Regions from separate parts of the Ruegeria sp. O6 genome, predicted to be linked through region 4. Evidence: riboswitches for the same ligand, from Rfam matches in the RefSeq annotation. Region 4 holds a riboswitch; each other region holds the start of a gene.
The links. Region 4 has a riboswitch for cobalamin ahead of ACR0DY_RS14460 (DUF1636 family protein). Riboswitches for the same ligand answer to the same signal wherever they lie in the genome.

Region 1 (4,309 bases), on a different contig from region 4:
CCTTACCGGGTGTGTTCTCGGGTTTCGTCCCTTCGTCCGCCCATTTCTTGACAGCCTCAACGCCCAGCGATGCCATCAGCAGCGGGTATTGCTGGGATGTTGCGCCGATGACCCCGTCCGCCACGTTCTGCACGCCGGGGCAGCCGCCATCGACGGAAACGATCAGCACGTCATTTTCGCGCCCGATAGCCTTGAGCGCCTCGTAAGCACCCGCTGCCGCCGGTTCGTTGATGGTATGCACCACGTTGATCATCGGGTCTTTGGCCAGCAGGTTCTCCATCGCGCGGCGGCCGCCTTCTTCGTTGCCAGCGGTGACATCGCTGCCAACAAGACGCGGGTCGTCTTCATCGCCAATCACGTTCGGATCGGCCAGATCAACACCGAACCCCTGCAGGAACCCCTGATTGCGAAGCACATCCACAGTGGGCTGGCTGACCGCAAGGTCCAACGTGGCGATTTTGGCGTCGTTTGCCGCATCTCCCAGAGTGGCTTTTGCCCATTGTCCGATCAGAAGCCCCGCAAGGAAATTGTCGGTGGCAAAGGTCGCGTCGGCCGAGTCGATGGGCTCAAGCGGGGTGTCCAGCGCAATCACCAGCAGCCCGGCATCGCGGGCCTGCTGCACCGCCGGAACGATGGACGACGTATCCGACGCGGTCAGCAGGATACCCTTTGCGCCATCCAGAATGCAGGTTTCGATGGCCTGAACCTGAGTTTCGTGGTCGCCGTCGACTTTGCCGGCAAAGGCCTTCAGCGTCATGCCAAGCTCTTCGGCTTTAGCGGTCGCACCCTCTCTCATTTTGACAAAGAAAGGGTTGGTATCCGTCTTGGTGATCAGGCAAACGGTTTCACCTTCGGCCATTGCACTGCTTGCCATGGCCGTAACCGCCAGCGCCGTAGCGCCTGCAAGTTTCGCAAGTTTCATCGGTAGTCCTCCCAGTTTTCCCAATGCCCGTCCGGGCATACGTCTGATCAGGCGAAAACCGGCCCGATCGAACGTGAAAACCATCACAAGATTCGAATTTCGAGTCAATAAATAAATCACTCTTAATTATTATTGACAGAAAGGAAGGGTTTCAACATTGTCGTCATGAAGGGGATGGCCGTGTCTGCAATGAACTCTTTGGACAATACCACTGGCGTACGCGAGCCAGATATGCGCGGCACCAACCAAAGTGGAATGCGGGCCCGAAATGAACGGCTTGTCCTGTCACTGGTCCGGCGCCATCAGGCCCTCGCAAAATCTGAAATCGCGCGGATGACCGGGCTGTCGGCGCAGACGGTCTCGGTCATCATGCGCCAGTTGGAAACCGATGGGCTGCTTCTGCGGGGCGAACCGATCCGGGGAAAAGTCGGACAGCCCTCGGTTCCCATGCGCCTGAACCCGGATGGCGCTTATTTCTTTGGGCTCAAAGTCGGGCGGCGCAGTACCGAATTGGTGCTGACGGATTTCCTTGGCAATGTCAGGCACCGTGAGCGGCGGACTTATGATTTTCCGACACCCGAGGCGACATTGAGCTTTTCCAAAGAAAGCCTCGACAAAGTGATGGCGTCACTGTCGCCCGAGGCGCGCAGCCGGATCGCGGGTCTTGGGATTGCGATGCCGTTCTACCTTTGGGACTGGGCGCAGACATTGCAGGTTCCGCAGGAGAAAATGGATCCGTGGCGTGACGCGGACCTGAAAGGCGCGCTGGCCGCAAGCTATGACTTGCCGGTATTCCTGCAGAACGACGCAACGGCCGCCTGCGGTGCCGAGCTGGTCTTTGGCCCTGCGGAAGGTCCACGAGATTTCCTGTATTTCTATGTCGGCTTCTTCATCGGGGGTGGAGTGGTTCTGAACGGCTCCATCTTTTCGGGGCGGGGAAATGCCGGTGCGCTTGGTCCATTGCCTGTGCCGGACGACGCAGGCGGAGTAAAACCATTGATAGATGTCGCCAGTCTTTATGTGCTGGAGCGCGCAGTTGGTGGGAATGCCGAAACAGCCGGCTCAATCTGGGAAACGACACAGCATTGGGACATACCGGAAACCCACCTTGAGAACTGGTTGAAACAGGCGGCGCACGGGATCGCACATGCCATCGTCTCGTCTTGCAGCCTGATCGACTTCGAATCTGTCAAGATTGATGGCTGGATGCCCACAGGCATCAAGGCGCGGCTGGTGGAATTGGTCGAGGTCAAGCTATCAGACATGAACCTGACCGGGCTTGAACGGCCCTTGGTGCAGGTGGGGACGGCAGGCCCGGATGCCCGCTCATTGGGGGCGGCCAGTTTGCCATTGTCGGAAAGATACCTGCTCGAAGGGTAGGTTCATTCCCGAAAAACCCTGACCTGCATCCAAAGCGGATCCGTCGGAAAAAGGGCATCGCCCGCTAAACTTTTTGACAGCCAGCGCAATTGATCGTTGACGGATGCCGAAGAAGTCTGGCAAGCCGCTCGGCATGTCCGGTTCCGGGGCGTGCTCTGGAATCAATAGGGAATGCGGTGCGGGCTTTGGCCCAATTCCGCAACTGCACCCGCAACTGTAAGCGGCGAGCAGGGCTGAAGTGCCACTGGTGTTAATCCGGGAAGGCCAGCCCAACGCTTTGACCCGCAAGTCAGGATACCTGCCGGACATGTGCCTTTGACAAGGGCACTCCTAATCGGCGACGGGATGTGCGTCGGAGCAGGATGCTTGAAAAAGCAGCTTAGCTTGGACATCCCCGCAGTCAAAACGCATCTCGTACCGGGGTTGGTACGATGGGACAAGGACGACTATTGATGACCAAGCTGCTTTCCGCAGCCGCTGTGGCGATAGCGCTTCCAGCGATGGCAAATGCTCATTTCCTGCTGGAATACACCGCTGACACCATGATCGACGCACCGGGGAATGTTCCGGTCAAGCTGATCTTTTGGCATCCGTTCTCGAACGGGCACGTTATGGATCTGGACAAGCCGCAGGAATTCTACGTGATCCACAACGGTCAGAAAACCGACCTGCTGGATACCCTGGAACCCGTGCGTTTCACCGGTGGCGAAAACGAAGGCGCGGCATTCAAGGGTTATGTTCCCGTCAAACGGTCGGGCGACTATGTGCTGGTGACTGTTCCCCAGCCCTATTACGAGGAATCCGAGAATATCTATATCCAGCAGATTGCCAAGGCATTCCTGAACCGCAACGAACTGCCGACCGACTGGATGAACCCGGTGGGCTTGCCGGTTGAGATCATCCCGCTCAACAAACCAACCAACATCATCGCGGGTTCGACGTTTACAGGTCGGGTTATGGCCGAAGGCCAACCGGTTGCGGGTGCCGAGATCGAGATCGAGTACATGGCCGCAGAACCGGACATGGAAAGCGCGGCCGCTTCCGCCCCGTCGGTCTCGCCGATGCCGGGTGGTGCATTGGTCGCAATTTCGGATGATAACGGGTATTTCACGTTCGGCGTTCCAAAAGCCGGATATTGGGGATTTGCCGCACTCGGCGCCGGTCCCGTGACCGAACACAACGGCAAAGAACTCAGCCAGGACGCGGTGATCTGGATCCGCGCCTGGGATTTGGAGTAACCGTAGATGCACATCGTTGACGGAGCCTTGTCCAACCCTGTCGTGATCGGCGGTGCAGTCGCTGCTGCGGGTGGAATTGCCATGGGCCTCAGGTCGCTGGATCTTGATCGCATCCCCACTGCGGGAGTGCTGTCTGCCAGCTTTTTCGTGGCATCGCTGATTCATGTGCCGATTGGCCCTTCGTCAGTGCATCTGATCCTCAACGGAATGGCCGGGCTTTTGTTGGGCTGGGCCGCATTCCCGGCCCTGTTCGTCGGGCTTTTGCTGCAGGCCGTCTTCTTTGGCTTTGGCGGGTTGACGGTATTGGGGATCAACACCCTGAACATCGCGTTGCCCGCGGTTTTGGCCGGGCTGATCTTTGGCCGCCTGATCGCCCATGGCTCACCTCTGCAAGGTGCGATATGGGGCGGGGTCGGCGGTGCCTTTGCCATCGCCGCTACAACCGGCATGGTTGCGTTTTCACTGGCCTTGTCCGGGGATGCATTCCTGCCAGCGGCCAAGCTTGTTTTCTTTGCACATATTCCTGTCATGGCGATTGAGGCGATCCTGACCGGGTTCGCGGTTTTGCTGGCGCGCAAGGTCAAGCCCGAGCTGTTTGTCAAAGGAGCGGCCGCGTGAGGTACCTGGCGATCATTCTGGCGCTGTGCTGCGCACCCGCACCTGCCTTGGCGCATAAGGTCATAGCCGGAGTGTTTGAATCCGGTGACGCCATCGAAGGCGAAATCGGCTTTTCCAATGGTGACATGGCAAGCGGGGCCGAGGTCATCGT
Region 2 (4,309 bases), on a different contig from region 4:
GACGATCTGTGCCGTCGCAGCCCGTCCGCCCCCTGCGCCAGCGGCTCGGGCCAGCAACGCGACAAAACCAAAAGCCAAAAGCGCGCCATTGAACGCGCCAAAAGACAGCGACAAGGCCCCCCCACCCAAACCAGCGATGGTTACAGCCACGGCACCCGTCGAGGCCCCGGCAGAAATGCCCAAAATGTAAGGGTCGGCCAACGGGTTGCGCAGCAAAGCCTGCAACACGACCCCTGCGACAGCCAGACCGGCACCGCAGGACGCAGCGACCAGAGCGCGAGGAATCCGGTAGCTCCAGATAATACCCTGATCAATTGGGTCTACAGGAAAGTCCACTCCGGCCAGCTTGTTGGCCAGAACGGAGAGAACCAAATCGGGCGACAGAGAGGTTTCCCCGATCATCGCGCCCGCAAGAACCGCCGCAATCAACAATGGCACGGTAAGGCACGCAGCCTTGAAACCCTGCCGTAAAATTGCGGCGACCTCGTTCACAGGTTGTTTCCGATGGTATCCAGCTTCTCGGCCAGATCCTCCAGCGCCGGGATTGCGCGGATGGTGGCGTCCATGGCCTGCGCATCCATAATGACGATCCGGTCATTTTTGACCGCATCCATCTGGCTGGTCACCAGATCAGTGCGCAGGAACTCCAGCTTTTTCAGGTAGTCGTCCGCAGCAAAGCGACGGCGGTCCATCTTGGCGATAACAATCACCGTCGGATTGGCTTTGGCAATGGTTTCCCAGCCCACTGTTGGCCATTCTTCATCCGTCTCGACGACGTTGCGGATACCCAATTTACTCATCATGTATCCCGGTGCGCCTTTCTGTCCGGCCACAAACGGGTCGCTTTCCATTTCGGGAGAGGAAAACCAGAATACGGCTGACACATCGTCCAGCTTCACGGTTTGCGCCTTGGCGACGGCTGCGGCTTCGCGGGCCTTGTACTCGGCAACCAGGTCCGTGCCGCGTTCGGATACATCAAAGGCTGCCGCCAGTTCTTCGATACCCTGATACAGCGTATCGGTCGAGAACGCTTGCAGGCGGGTGCCATCGCCGCCGACCGTATTGTCTTTGCCGATGCAATCTGCAGGCATTACGTACGTTGGAATGCCCAGTTCGTGAAATTGCTCACGCGTGGCGACGATGCCCTCGGGTCCGACATGCCATTCATATTGCGCTGCGACCAGTCCCGGCCGCTTGGCAACAACGCTTTCAAAGCTGGGATCATTGTCCGCCAGACGCTCTACCTTGGCATTCACCTCGGCATATTCAGGCAGCACCTCGTTGAACCAGACCGAAGTTCCAAGAACCTGCTCGCCCAGACCCAGCGCATAAAGCACCTCGGTCGCGGCCTGGCCGACCGTGACTGACGACGTCACTGGCGCGTCAAACGTGACCGAGTGACCGCAGTTTTCGATAGAAAGGGGAAAGTTTCCTTCGGCGGCAGCGCTGGTAGCCAGCAAGGAAAGGCCAAACAGGCCAGTGCGTAGAAACATGACAATCGATCTCCATGTGTCAATGACCAGAGAACGGGTGAATGGGCATTTACCGAAGCAACAGGCGCTTTACTGCCTGCCGTGAGCGCAGGGTAGAAAATAGACCGCCCGGCGCGTTTCTTCGGCAACCTCCCCGGACAACCCCGCCCGGCGTGTTTCGGTTTCATACCGGCAGGTCTCCTGACTGACGGGTCTTTGTCTGTCCTGTCTTCCCAGACCAAAATGGCCCAGTGACGGAAATGGACAGCGCTCGCCGCCTACAGTTGCGGGGGCAGTTCCGGTTGGCACCAAAAGGCACCTCGGATTCCCTCTTAGCCACATCGGGACCGGTAAAACGCGGGTACCTTAACACTTACCCTGCGGCAAGAAAAAACTCCGGGGTCTTTCCTATTTTCTCGCAAGAGCATGCACCTGCGCGTCTCAACATGGCGCTGATATCAGAAAAGCCGCTGAGAACGCGCCAAAATCCGGACCCAGATTCATAGTGTGTGATATTAGGGAAAATCATGGCTGGGGTGGTAGGATTCGAACCTACGATACACGGTACCAAAAACCGCTGCCTTACCACTTGGCTACACCCCAACGGTGAGCGGCTATCTACGATTGTTGATGGCAGGGTTCAAGAGCGTTTTGCAAAAAAAGCGAGCGCCGTAAATTTTTTTTGAAGGCCCCTCATTTGGTGTCGATCAACACCGCTCCGGTACGGTTGCCTTCCTGTACCATCGCATGGGCGGCAGCGCATTCTTCCAGTGTAAAGACCTTATGTACGGGGCAGATCAATGCGCCATCAGCCAGTGCCTTGTGTAGAGTCTCTATTGCGGCGGCGCGCAAATCTGCGGGCAGCAGGTAGATCAGGACTGCCTCGAGTGTCACGGCCTTGAACATCATGGGTCCAAAGGGAAAGACAGGTGTCATATTCCGGGCAGATCCATATGCGTTGATACGGCCGTTCTCGGCGATGACGGCAATGTTGGTGTCAAGGTTCTGTCCAAATTCGACATCGACGATTCGACCAATTGTACGTCCATCATTTGCGTCGAGAATCTGATCCGAAAGGTGTTCACCGGAGTAGTCGAGAACGACATCTGCACCGGCTGCCTTGACCCGGTCAAAGCTGCGGGTGCTGGCCGTTGCGATCACATTGGCTCCGGCCCATTTGGCAAGCTGGACAGCCAGATACCCGACAGTACCCGCCCCACCATGGATCAAAATGGTTTGCCCGCGCGGCGTGCCGCCCGAGAACACTGCGTGGCTTGCGGTAAGGCCCGGAATTCCAAGAATCGCTCCGGTTTCAAGTGACACCGTCTCGGGCAGTTCTACAGCCTGAGATTCAGGCAGGGTGATGTGGCTGGCAGCTGTACCGAACGCGCGTTGCCATTGCCCGTTCCAAATCCACACGCGCTGACCAATCCGCGTCGCGGGTACGCCATCGCCAACCGCTGTGATGACTCCAGCCCCGTCGCTGTGCGGAACGATCAGCGGAAACGGAGGTTCTGTGACACCCGGTCGGGTTCCCGCGCGGGCCTTGACGTCCGAGGGATTTACGCCGGAATAAGACAACTCGACCGTGACTTCACCCGGTCCAGGCGGAACTGGGGGAATATCCTGTATGCGCAAGACATCGACAGCGTCTCCGAAGGCTGAATAGGTGACTGCGCGCATAGGGTCCTCCGTTTAGGTCGAGTTAAGCGGCGATTGGGCCGGTAACTCAAACAGCTTGTCGCGCTTTTTCGGGGCGATGCGCAACCGCGGATACCGGAAATTGTCTTTCGCCTATTCCCGAATTTCGGAAGAATCGACGCCCCAAAGGTTCGATTTCAGTGTCCAGCCACGGTATCCGCCGGCGGTGATCCTGCACCAGTCCAGCGAACAGGCTCCAAGGCGCGCCACCACTCCGGTCTCGAAATGGGCATTCACGGGCGAGGTCGGGTCGGGGCGGGCATAAACAGGCAGCATCTCGGATTCGATCAGCACCGTTCGGACGCCAGACAACAAGGCATAGTGAACCCAGCCACCCGCGCCGTCGCGGTCTTGGACCTTGCGCCAGTTGCCGTATTCGGCAGTGACCTGCAGCGGCATGCCACGCCTTTTGAATACCCAATCGATTCGGTGGGTTAGGGATGGTCCGCGCCGCACGTTCCCTTCGGCTGCCTTCATCGACACATATCGGGGCAGGGGCAGGTTGGTGACCGATCCGCGTTTGACTTCGGCATGTGCGGCACAGACACCGAACATGACCAGAAATACGGAAACTACCGCCAGAGATCGGCGTTTTACCGGTCGAATACCACTCACTGACTGCCCGCTCTTATGCCTGTTGATCCGGTTTTGAAAAAAGGTCGACACAATGCCATTGGGGTTCTTGTGCCCCGCCTTATCCTGCGCCACGATGCCATGGCGCGCGTCCGTTTGCAAAGCAGTGGGAGAGCCGAGGTGCCAAGAGAACGTTTAAGTGTTGTCGTTACGCGACGGTTGCCTGAGGCAGTAGAAACCCGGTTAAGCGAATTGTTTGACGTGCGCCTGCGCGACGACGACACCCCAATGACGCGTGAAGAATTAGTAGCAGCGGTGCAGGATGCCGATGTTCTGGTGCCTACGGTGACCGATACCATTGATGGCGGGCTATTGGGTCAGGCAGGTGAAAAACTGCGGCTGATCGCCAATTACGGGGCCGGTGTCGACAATATCGATGTGGCGACGGCGCGGCAGCGCGGCATATTGGTGTCCAACACGCCCGGTGTGCTGACCGACGACACGGCAGATATGACCATGGCCCTGATTCTCGCTGTCACACGGCGCATTCCCGAAGGGTTGAG
Region 3 (4,309 bases), on a different contig from region 4:
GGCCGGATGTTATCCGGTCGTTGTCCTGACGAAAGCTGACCAGTCGGATGATCCCGGAAGTTTCTCGGGACAAGTGGAATCTCTGGACCCGTTTTTGACGGTTTTGGCGATCAACGCTCGGGATCCGGCAGATGTCGAAAAGGTTCTGGCATGGTGTCCCAAAGGCCAGACCGGCGCGCTGGTCGGGTCGTCGGGCGTGGGTAAAACGACGCTCAGCAACACCATGACAGATCAAAACCTCGCCACGTCTGGAATTCGCGAAGACGACGCACGGGGCAGGCACACGACAACGGTGCGTGCGTTGCACCCGATGAGAAACGGTGGATGGTTGATCGACACGCCCGGAATGCGCGCATTGCGCTTGCTGGACGCTCAGGACGGGATCGACGACGTATTCTCGGACATCACAGAGCTTAGCCAAAGCTGCCGCTTTTCGGATTGTCAGCACGAGACCGAGCCCGGCTGTGCCGTGCAGAACTCAATCGACGAAGGCGTGCTTGATCCGGCGCGGCTGGACCGTTGGCGCAAGCTGCGGCGTGAAGATCAGCGAAACTCGGAAACCGTTGCGCAATCGCGGGCGCGGGACAAGGCGTTTGGCAAGATGGTGCGCGGTGTCATGCAGGACAAGAAACTTCGCAAACGGCCATAACTGCAAGGTGTTAGGAAAACCTGCGTCGCGTCTGATCAGGCGATCAGGCGCGGCCAGACCGCTGCATTGCGACGGGCAAATGCTCCGATATGGCCTATTTCCGGCAGTCCGAATTCAGCAGGCTTCATAAGGTGGCGTCTGGACTCGGGGCCGTACAGGTCGGCAAGGCGCCAAACTGCCTCGGGCGGAGCCATCTGGTCATCTTCGAACGTGAACAGATCCACAGGTGTTCCAGAACTGCCCCAATGCGCATCAGGCAAATTCTGCCCGATCTCGGGAATGTAGCTAAGAGGAGCTGTACACCATTTGCGCCATTGCCAGTAGACCGAGGCGGGCAGGTCCGAACCAAACCCGATCGCTTTGCCGGGCAGATACCCAAGCGCCCGCACCATCAGCGGTGCATGGCCATACCAGAACAGCCCTGCCAACCCCCGATAGGGCCATGGGTGATCTTTCAAAGTCACCAGCCCCGAACACACACCGATCATTCGGTCGATCTGGTCGATATCCGGCTGCACCGGCCCCAGCATCGCACCGACGGAATGGCCGATGGTCCACTGCTGCGCCTTTGGAAACCGCCTGCGCATTTCGGCCCGTGCCGCTGGCATGTCGATCAACGCCCAATCCGCCATTGTTGCAGTTGCGTCTTTCAGGCGGCCGACCAAAGAAAGCCCGTAGTCCCGATAGTCATAGGTCAGGCAAGCTATCCCCCGCTCGGTAGCCAGCCATCGCGCAAAGTGTTGATAATAGTCACGCGGCACACCCGTGGCACTGTTAAGTACGACAACGGTTTCCGGCTCACCCACTGGCCGGTACAGCCGTGCCGACAAGGTCACGGACCCTGACGGAAAGCGGAAATCTTCGATCAACACCGTCTGTTCCGTATCCAACATGATCCCCGGCTTTCGCTGAAACAATGGTTTGCCTGCCTTCGATGCCGACGAAACTAAGCCGGAACGTAAACCGCATCCAGCATGACCAAACGTCCGGCCTAAAGATCGGCTTGACTCGGAACGCGATCAGGCGCTAGCGGTTGTGTGATGGTTTCCGGCCCCCACAAGAGGTCGGGATGAAAAGGGAACACGGTGCGGTTTGTCTGGTCACACAGATATCAACCAAGTCCGCGACTGCCCCCGCAACTGTAAGCGGTAAGCAATGCCGAAATACCACTGGCCCACGGGCTGGGAAGGTCGGCAGAGCAATGACCCGCAAGTCAGGAGACCTGCCATCGGAACTGAAACCGAAACTCGGGCGGGGTGTCCGGGCAGGTCCTGACAGCGAGATGCTGTCCCACCTGCCCCAATATCCAGCCCACCACGCGCGGAGGGCGCAGGATGATCTGGAAGACAAAGTCACACGAATACAGCGCAACTGTGTGCCAGCGGACGGGCAATACCTGCCCGGCTTTGGCGCGACTGGCCCGCTCGATTTCCGAAGCCATGGCGCAGGCGGTTTCGGCCACCAGCGAAGATTTCGAATTTGAAGGCAACAGCGCGCTGTCACATTGCGCGGAAGGGTGCATGGCAACGATCCGAGCGCGATCCGACAGCGTTCGCGTTTTCTGCGGGGCGCACCCTGATACGGCAATTCGGGACCTTGATGCCTATGCCGATTTGATCTTTGGACCTACATTCAGCACGCTGCCCTCGGGCATTGTCGCGAACCCGCCTTGCGCCATGATCGAGGTTTCAACGATCCGGCCCCGGAAAACCGGCTACGCACCCCAGCAGCTGTCAGCTTGATCCCACTTCCACCTGTGCCGGGGTGATCCGGGACGCCCAGGCCAGCTGCGCATCGGTTTCGACAGCGCAGGGGCGCACGGCCCGCAGGCGGTCCAGTGCGTCGCTGGCGCGTTCACCGCATTCAACCATCAGTCGCAGAACAATCATCCCGGATCTGCCGCACCCCCCACGGCAATGCACAAGAACCCGGCCACCGCCCGACAGCGCATGTCGGGCCGTGGCGCTGACCTCTGGCCAGGCCTTCTGAACCGCCTGCGTCGGTGCTCCAAAATCTTCGATCGGCAGGTGAACCCACCGGCTGGCACGGCTTTGGATGTCGCTGCCAAAGTGCTGCGCGCCATCCTGAAGCATTTCAACATCCGTCGTCATTGAAATCACAAGGCCCGGTTTCCAAGCCGCAATCATATCCAGATCGCCGACGTAATCCCCGCCACGCCCGGGCATTGAAGTAAGGGCAAGCGTTCCGCCTCCGACCTGCAGAGCAAAAATGACCAGCTGCGACATGAAGTGCGTCCTCCCCCAAGGTACTCTTTAAGAAATGAGTCATTAAATCCGCTGGACCAGTTTAGTTGGAAACCAGCCCGTTTCCGAAACAAAAAATCATCACGCCCCACAGTGGACGCGGAGTGCCGCCGCCACTACGCTGTGCCGAAGCACCGAATCCGAGCGAGAAGACATGACAGACACGCCAAGCCCCGCCTATCAGGTTCTCGCCCGCAAATACCGCCCGGAAACCTTTGCCGACCTGGTGGGTCAAGATGCTATGGTGCGCACCCTAAAAAACGCCTTCGAGGCCGACCGGATTGCGCAGGCCTTTATCATGACCGGCATTCGCGGAACGGGAAAAACCACCACGGCGCGGATCATCGCCAAAGGCATGAACTGCATCGGACCGGATGGAACCGGAGGACCGACAACCGAGCCTTGCGGTCAGTGCGAGCATTGCGTCGCAATCATGGAAGGTCGCCATGTCGATGTGATGGAAATGGATGCGGCCAGCCGTACCGGCGTCAACGATATCCGCGAGATCATCGACAGTGTCCGCTATCGCGCCGCCAGTGCACGCTACAAGATCTACATCATCGACGAGGTTCACATGCTCTCGACCAGCGCATTCAACGCGCTGCTCAAGACGCTCGAGGAACCGCCCGCACATGTGAAATTCATCTTCGCGACCACCGAGATTCGCAAAGTGCCGGTCACGGTTCTGTCGCGGTGTCAGCGCTTTGACCTGCGCCGGATCGAGCCCGAAGACATGATCGGCCTGCTGCGCAAGATCGCCGGGGCCGAGAGCGCGCAGATCGCCGACGATGCGCTGGCGTTGATCACCCGCGCCGCAGAAGGATCGGCCCGCGACGCGACCTCATTGCTGGATCAGGCAATCTCGCACGGGGCCGGAGAGACGACGGCAGATCAGGTCCGTGCGATGCTGGGTCTGGCCGATCGTGGACGGGTTCTGGACCTGATGGACATGATCCTGCGCGGTGACGCGGCAGGGGCGCTCACTGAACTGAGCGGTCAATATGCGGAAGGCGCAGACCCTCTGGCCGTGCTGCGCGATCTGGCCGAAATCACGCATTGGGTGTCCGTCGTAAAGATCACACCTGACGCGGCCCAGGACCCGACGGTTTCCCCCGACGAACGCACACGGGGCCAGCACATGGCCGAGGCCTTGCCAATGCGGGTTCTGACCCGGATGTGGCAAATGCTGCTGAAGGCGCTGGAGGAAGTCTCTGCCGCGCCCAACGCGATGATGGCCGCCGAAATGGCTGTTATCCGACTGACGCATGTCGCCGATTTGCCCAGCCCCGAAGAGCTGATCAAACGGCTGCAAGACGCCCCACCTTCGCCACCCGGCGGGCCGGGCGGGGGCATGTCACCGTCCCGGCAGGCCCCGGTGGCAACGCAATCCAACGCG
Region 4 (4,309 bases):
CGTCGCAAAGCCGTGAAGTGAAACGCGCCCTGAGCGAAAGTTGGGTCTTGCTCAGGATTGCCCCATACGGCGTGCAGATCGGTGCGCAGGGTTTGGGGCAATTCAGCGAGTGCGCTCAGATAATCCTCAAGCGGCCACGATATCCGGGCGTCCAAGAGTGCGTCGGCAACCGGATCGCCAGCCGCGATGTCGTAGCCTTCACCGCAAAGATCAGACAGCATCGCCTCAGCCGAGGCCAGCGCGTCGAGACCAACCGCATGGGCCATTTGCCAGTCTTTGCCGGGATATGTGGACAGTACCAACGCGGGGATCTGGTCTGCCTTGGGTTTGTCATTCAGGGCAAGCCAGCCCGATACCCGATCGATGATCGCCTCGATCCGGTCCGACTCGGCCCGATGCGCAAAACGCGAGTATTCCAAATGCGGATCGCGCTTGCCCGGTTCTTTGAAAGAGACAACGCCTGCCGATATTCGCCCGTCCACTTCGGGCAATACCACATGCATGGCGAGGTCGGCGGGTGACAGGCCGCGTTCGGCCTCCGCCCAGGCCTTGCGTCGCGAGGTGGCGAGAGCGACCTGAAACACCGGCACATCCGCTGCGTCCAGAGGCGACGTGCCGGACGCGCCCTTGCCCGAGAATGAAGTGGCGTTGATGATCGCCGACGGTCGCAAGGCGACGACCTGTTCCCTGAGCCAGTCGGCAGCGGCTGGGGTCTTGAGCGACGGGGCAAACAGACCCACCGCCTGAAGCCCGCGGGCGCGCAGGCTGCGGATCAGGGCCGCGACCGGGGCGGTGTCTGCGGATGTCAGATACGCGCGATAAAAGGTGACAAGGATGCGTTTCGTATCGTTCTGGAATGCGGAACCCACCGGGACGACACCCTGATCTGGACACCACGCACCGCATTCGGGCAGGGTTTTCGCGCCCATCACTGGCCCGGCATAAAGCCCTGCTGCCAAGGCCATCTGGGCCAATGCGGCCTGCGCGGCGACTTCGCCGCCGGTGTCACACAGATGTGCCAGCCGCCGCAGGGTCGAGAGGGGCAGGGTCGAATACTCATCCAACCGAGTGTCTTCACGCCCATCCGCCGGTAAAACGGCTAACGCGATGCCTTTGGCTTGCGCCAGTGCCAGAACCTGTTGCAGCCCGTAAGACCAATAGGGCACGCCACCTATCAGACGGATCAGGATGCCCTTTGCGCCCTCAAGTGTCTGTTCGACATAGGTATCGACGGACAGAGGGTGCTTCAGCGCCGCAAGATTGGCCAGCCGCATCGTGGGCATCCGCCCCTCAGGCCCGCCGCCGCGATGCCAGCCCGCCGCGAAAGCGCCCAGGTCACTGTCGGAAAAGGACAGCACAACCAGATCACCCGGGCTTTGGCCCAGATCGGTTGGGGTCTCGGTTTCCTCGAGCCCGTGGCTTTCGCGAAAGACGACGTGCATGACTTACTCGGCAACCTCGGTCACACCCACGAGGATATCACGGATTTCGGCTTCTTTGATGTCGTCATGCTCGGCAATCACGACCAGGCGCGAGCGGCGCTCTTCACCGGGCTCCCACGGGCGGTCGTATTGGTGACGAACCCGCGCGCCGACAGCCTGAACCAGCAGGCGCATCGGTTTGCCAGCGACGGCGGCATAGCCTTTGACGCGCAGGATATTCAGCTCAGTCGCAAGACGTTCGATTCTGGCTACCAGTTCCGCAGGGTCGGTCTGTTCCGGCAACTCGACGATGATGCTTTCGAAATCGTCATGCTCATGATCGTGATGGCCATCGTGATGTGACGGGCGGGCGTCCATGTCATCTTCGGCGGCAGCCTCAAGGCCAAGCACGACACGTACGTCGACGACACCCTCGGCGACCTCGACAACGGGAAGCGGCCGCGGTGCCTCGGCGGCGATGATCTGTTTGGCTTTCGCGACACCTTCGGGACCTGCTAGATCGGGCTTGGTCAGCAGGATGATATCCGCGCACGAGATTTGATCTTCGAACACCTCGGACAAGGGTGTTTCGTGATCGATCGAGTCATCAGCCAGCCGTTGGGCATCCACCGCTTCAACGTTCGGAGCAAAGCGACCGGCGGCCACAGCCTCGGCATCGGCCAGCGCAATCACGCCATCAACGGTGATTTTCGAACGGATATCAGGCCAATCAAATGCTTTCAGCAGCGGTTTGGGTAGTGCAAGGCCGGATGTTTCGATCAGGATGTGATCCGGGCGCGGTTCCAGCGCCATCAGCGCCTCGATGGTCGGGATGAAGTCATCGGCCACGGTGCAGCAAATGCAGCCGTTTGCCAGTTCCATGATGTTTTCCGCAGGGCAATCCGGTATCGCGCAGGATTTCAGAATGTCGCCATCAACACCCACATCGCCAAACTCGTTAACAACAATCGCAAGACGCTTTCCCTGCGGGTTCTGCATCAGATGGCGCACCAGCGTGGTTTTGCCCGAGCCCAGAAAGCCGGTGATCACGGTGACGGGAAGTTTTTCTAGGTTCGACATGATCTCAGCCTCCAATCGGGGGAATGCGCGAGGCGCAGTTTTTGCGGAAATGTTCAGGACGGTCGCGCCACTTCACCAGACCATCGTCTGTGGCCAGATACTTGGTCACACCATCGATGATGACATCGACGTGATCGACTTCGTTCAGGTTCTCGTAAACAAAGGTCCAGCGATCCGGCCCGCCCCGAAGAACGATGGAACAGCCCTGATCGCAGTTCGAAAGGCATTCGACAGGTTTCAGAATGATGCCATCTGGCAGGGCAGCCTGTTCCAAGGCCTTGTGCAACAATGTGCCGGGACGCTCAGCATCATCCTCGAAGGGCAGACCCCGGCGGCAAGTCGTGCAGACCAGTAATTCTACCGGTGCGGTCTCGGTCATGTCTCTCATCCCCCCAAATCCTCTTCGCGGGGGACGGGGTTTCATGCGGGCACCACGTCTGCACATGGACCCGACACCGGAACACCCCGCCCGGTTTCAACTTCGGGTGTTGGCAGGTCTCCCGGCTTGCGGATGCCAGAGCGGTTGCTCTGTCGGATGTCCCGCCTTCCCGGCACAGGCCAGTGGCATTGGGCATCCTCTCCGGTCACGGTCGCGGGGGCGGCTGCGTTTGGCGGATGAACCGTTGACGCATTCCCTTTTCATCGGCTGTTGCCGACACCAACGTCCGGGACATGCGGCACCGCCGACCCGCTTGTCAAGCGGTTCGCGCGCAACAAATAAGCCAAGGTGAAAAAAGCGACCTGTAGGCGTCGTTCGGCGGCATGAAGTGCGTGTTCGGTATGTGGTCGCATGACGGGAAAACGACGAACTTGGAGATGCGTCATATGAAAGTGGGATTTATCGGTCTGGGTAACGTTGGCGGCAAGCTTTCGGGATCCCTTTTGCGCAATGGCATTGACCTGACTGTGCATGACCTGAACGCAGATCTGGTGGCCGAATTTGTCGCCAAAGGCGCAAAGGCGGCAGAAGGGCCCGCCCAGCTGATGCGCGATTGCGATGCGGTGATCACCTGTCTGCCGTCTCCGGCAGCATCGGACGCAGTCATGAAGGAGATGTTGCCCGAAGTGGGCCCCGGCAAGATCTGGATGGAGATGTCGACCACAGACGAAGCCGAAGTCAAACGCCTCGGTGCCGAAGTCATTTCACGCGGCGGTGCAGCTGTGGATTGCCCGGTTTCTGGCGGGTGCCACCGTGCCGCGACGGGCAATATCTCGATCTTTGCGGGCTGTGACCGGGAAACGTTTGAACGAATTCTGCCGTTCCTGACGACAATGGGCCGCCGGGTTTTGCACACCGGCGAGCTGGGCTCGGCCTCGGTGCTGAAAGTGATGACCAACTATCTTGCCACTGCCAACCTGATTACCTGCGCCGAAGCACTGGTTACAGCAAAGGCTGCGGGGATGGATCTGAACACGACCTATGAGGCGATCAAAATCTCGTCCGGCACATCCTTCGTGCACGAAACCGAAAGTCAGGTCATCCTGAACGGGTCGCGCGATATTTCCTTCACCATGGATCTGGTGAAGAAGGATATCGGTTTGTTTCAGGAGGTCGCCGACCGCGCCGGGGTGCCGCTGGAAATAAACCCGGTGATGATCAACATCTTTAACGATGGTATCGCACGATATGGCGAACGCGAGCTTTCACCAAATATTATCAAACGGCTGGAAGAGGCAACCGGCCTGGATATCACCGCCCCGGGCTTTCCAGCCGAAATGACGGATGATGAACCGGAAGAGCCGGGATACGAGGTTGTGCCACAAGGGCGCGCCTGAGGGTAGGGCAAACACCAGACTACATCGCGCCC

Region 1: another riboswitch for cobalamin. It lies ahead of ACR0DY_RS19075 (DUF4198 domain-containing protein); the one in region 4 lies ahead of ACR0DY_RS14460 (DUF1636 family protein).
Region 2: another riboswitch for cobalamin. It lies ahead of ACR0DY_RS10395 (ABC transporter substrate-binding protein); the one in region 4 lies ahead of ACR0DY_RS14460 (DUF1636 family protein).
Region 3: another riboswitch for cobalamin. It lies ahead of ACR0DY_RS03240 (hypothetical protein); the one in region 4 lies ahead of ACR0DY_RS14460 (DUF1636 family protein).

The regions. Positions count from the first base shown of each region.
Region 1 is NZ_JBQERM010000023.1:15,044-19,352, reverse strand. It holds gene ACR0DY_RS19085 (substrate-binding domain-containing protein) at 1-922, opposite strand, end outside; gene ACR0DY_RS19080 (ROK family transcriptional regulator) at 1,112-2,302, shown strand; cobalamin riboswitch at 2,424-2,622, shown strand; gene ACR0DY_RS19075 (DUF4198 domain-containing protein) at 2,755-3,540, shown strand; gene cbiM (cobalt transporter CbiM) at 3,547-4,158, shown strand; gene ACR0DY_RS19065 (cobalt ABC transporter permease) at 4,155-4,309, shown strand, end outside.
Region 2 is NZ_JBQERM010000006.1:163,792-168,100, forward strand. It holds gene ACR0DY_RS10390 (FecCD family ABC transporter permease) at 1-474, opposite strand, end outside; gene ACR0DY_RS10395 (ABC transporter substrate-binding protein) at 489-1,493, opposite strand; cobalamin riboswitch at 1,647-1,839, opposite strand; tRNA gene ACR0DY_RS10400 (tRNA-Gln) at 2,001-2,075, opposite strand; gene ACR0DY_RS10405 (NADPH:quinone reductase) at 2,166-3,155, opposite strand; gene ACR0DY_RS10410 (SH3 domain-containing protein) at 3,267-3,728, opposite strand; gene ACR0DY_RS10415 (2-hydroxyacid dehydrogenase) at 3,927-4,309, shown strand, end outside.
Region 3 is NZ_JBQERM010000002.1:8,160-12,468, reverse strand. It holds gene rsgA (ribosome small subunit-dependent GTPase A) at 1-649, shown strand, start outside; gene ACR0DY_RS03245 (alpha/beta hydrolase family protein) at 685-1,542, opposite strand; cobalamin riboswitch at 1,675-1,893, shown strand; gene ACR0DY_RS03240 (hypothetical protein) at 1,984-2,391, shown strand; gene ACR0DY_RS03235 (protein-tyrosine phosphatase family protein) at 2,383-2,895, opposite strand; gene ACR0DY_RS03230 (DNA polymerase III subunit gamma/tau) at 3,068-4,309, shown strand, end outside.
Region 4 is NZ_JBQERM010000011.1:68,282-72,590, forward strand. It holds gene cobN (cobaltochelatase subunit CobN) at 1-1,442, opposite strand, end outside; gene cobW (cobalamin biosynthesis protein CobW) at 1,446-2,501, opposite strand; gene ACR0DY_RS14460 (DUF1636 family protein) at 2,506-2,880, opposite strand; cobalamin riboswitch at 2,975-3,179, opposite strand; gene ACR0DY_RS14465 (NAD(P)-dependent oxidoreductase) at 3,282-4,277, shown strand.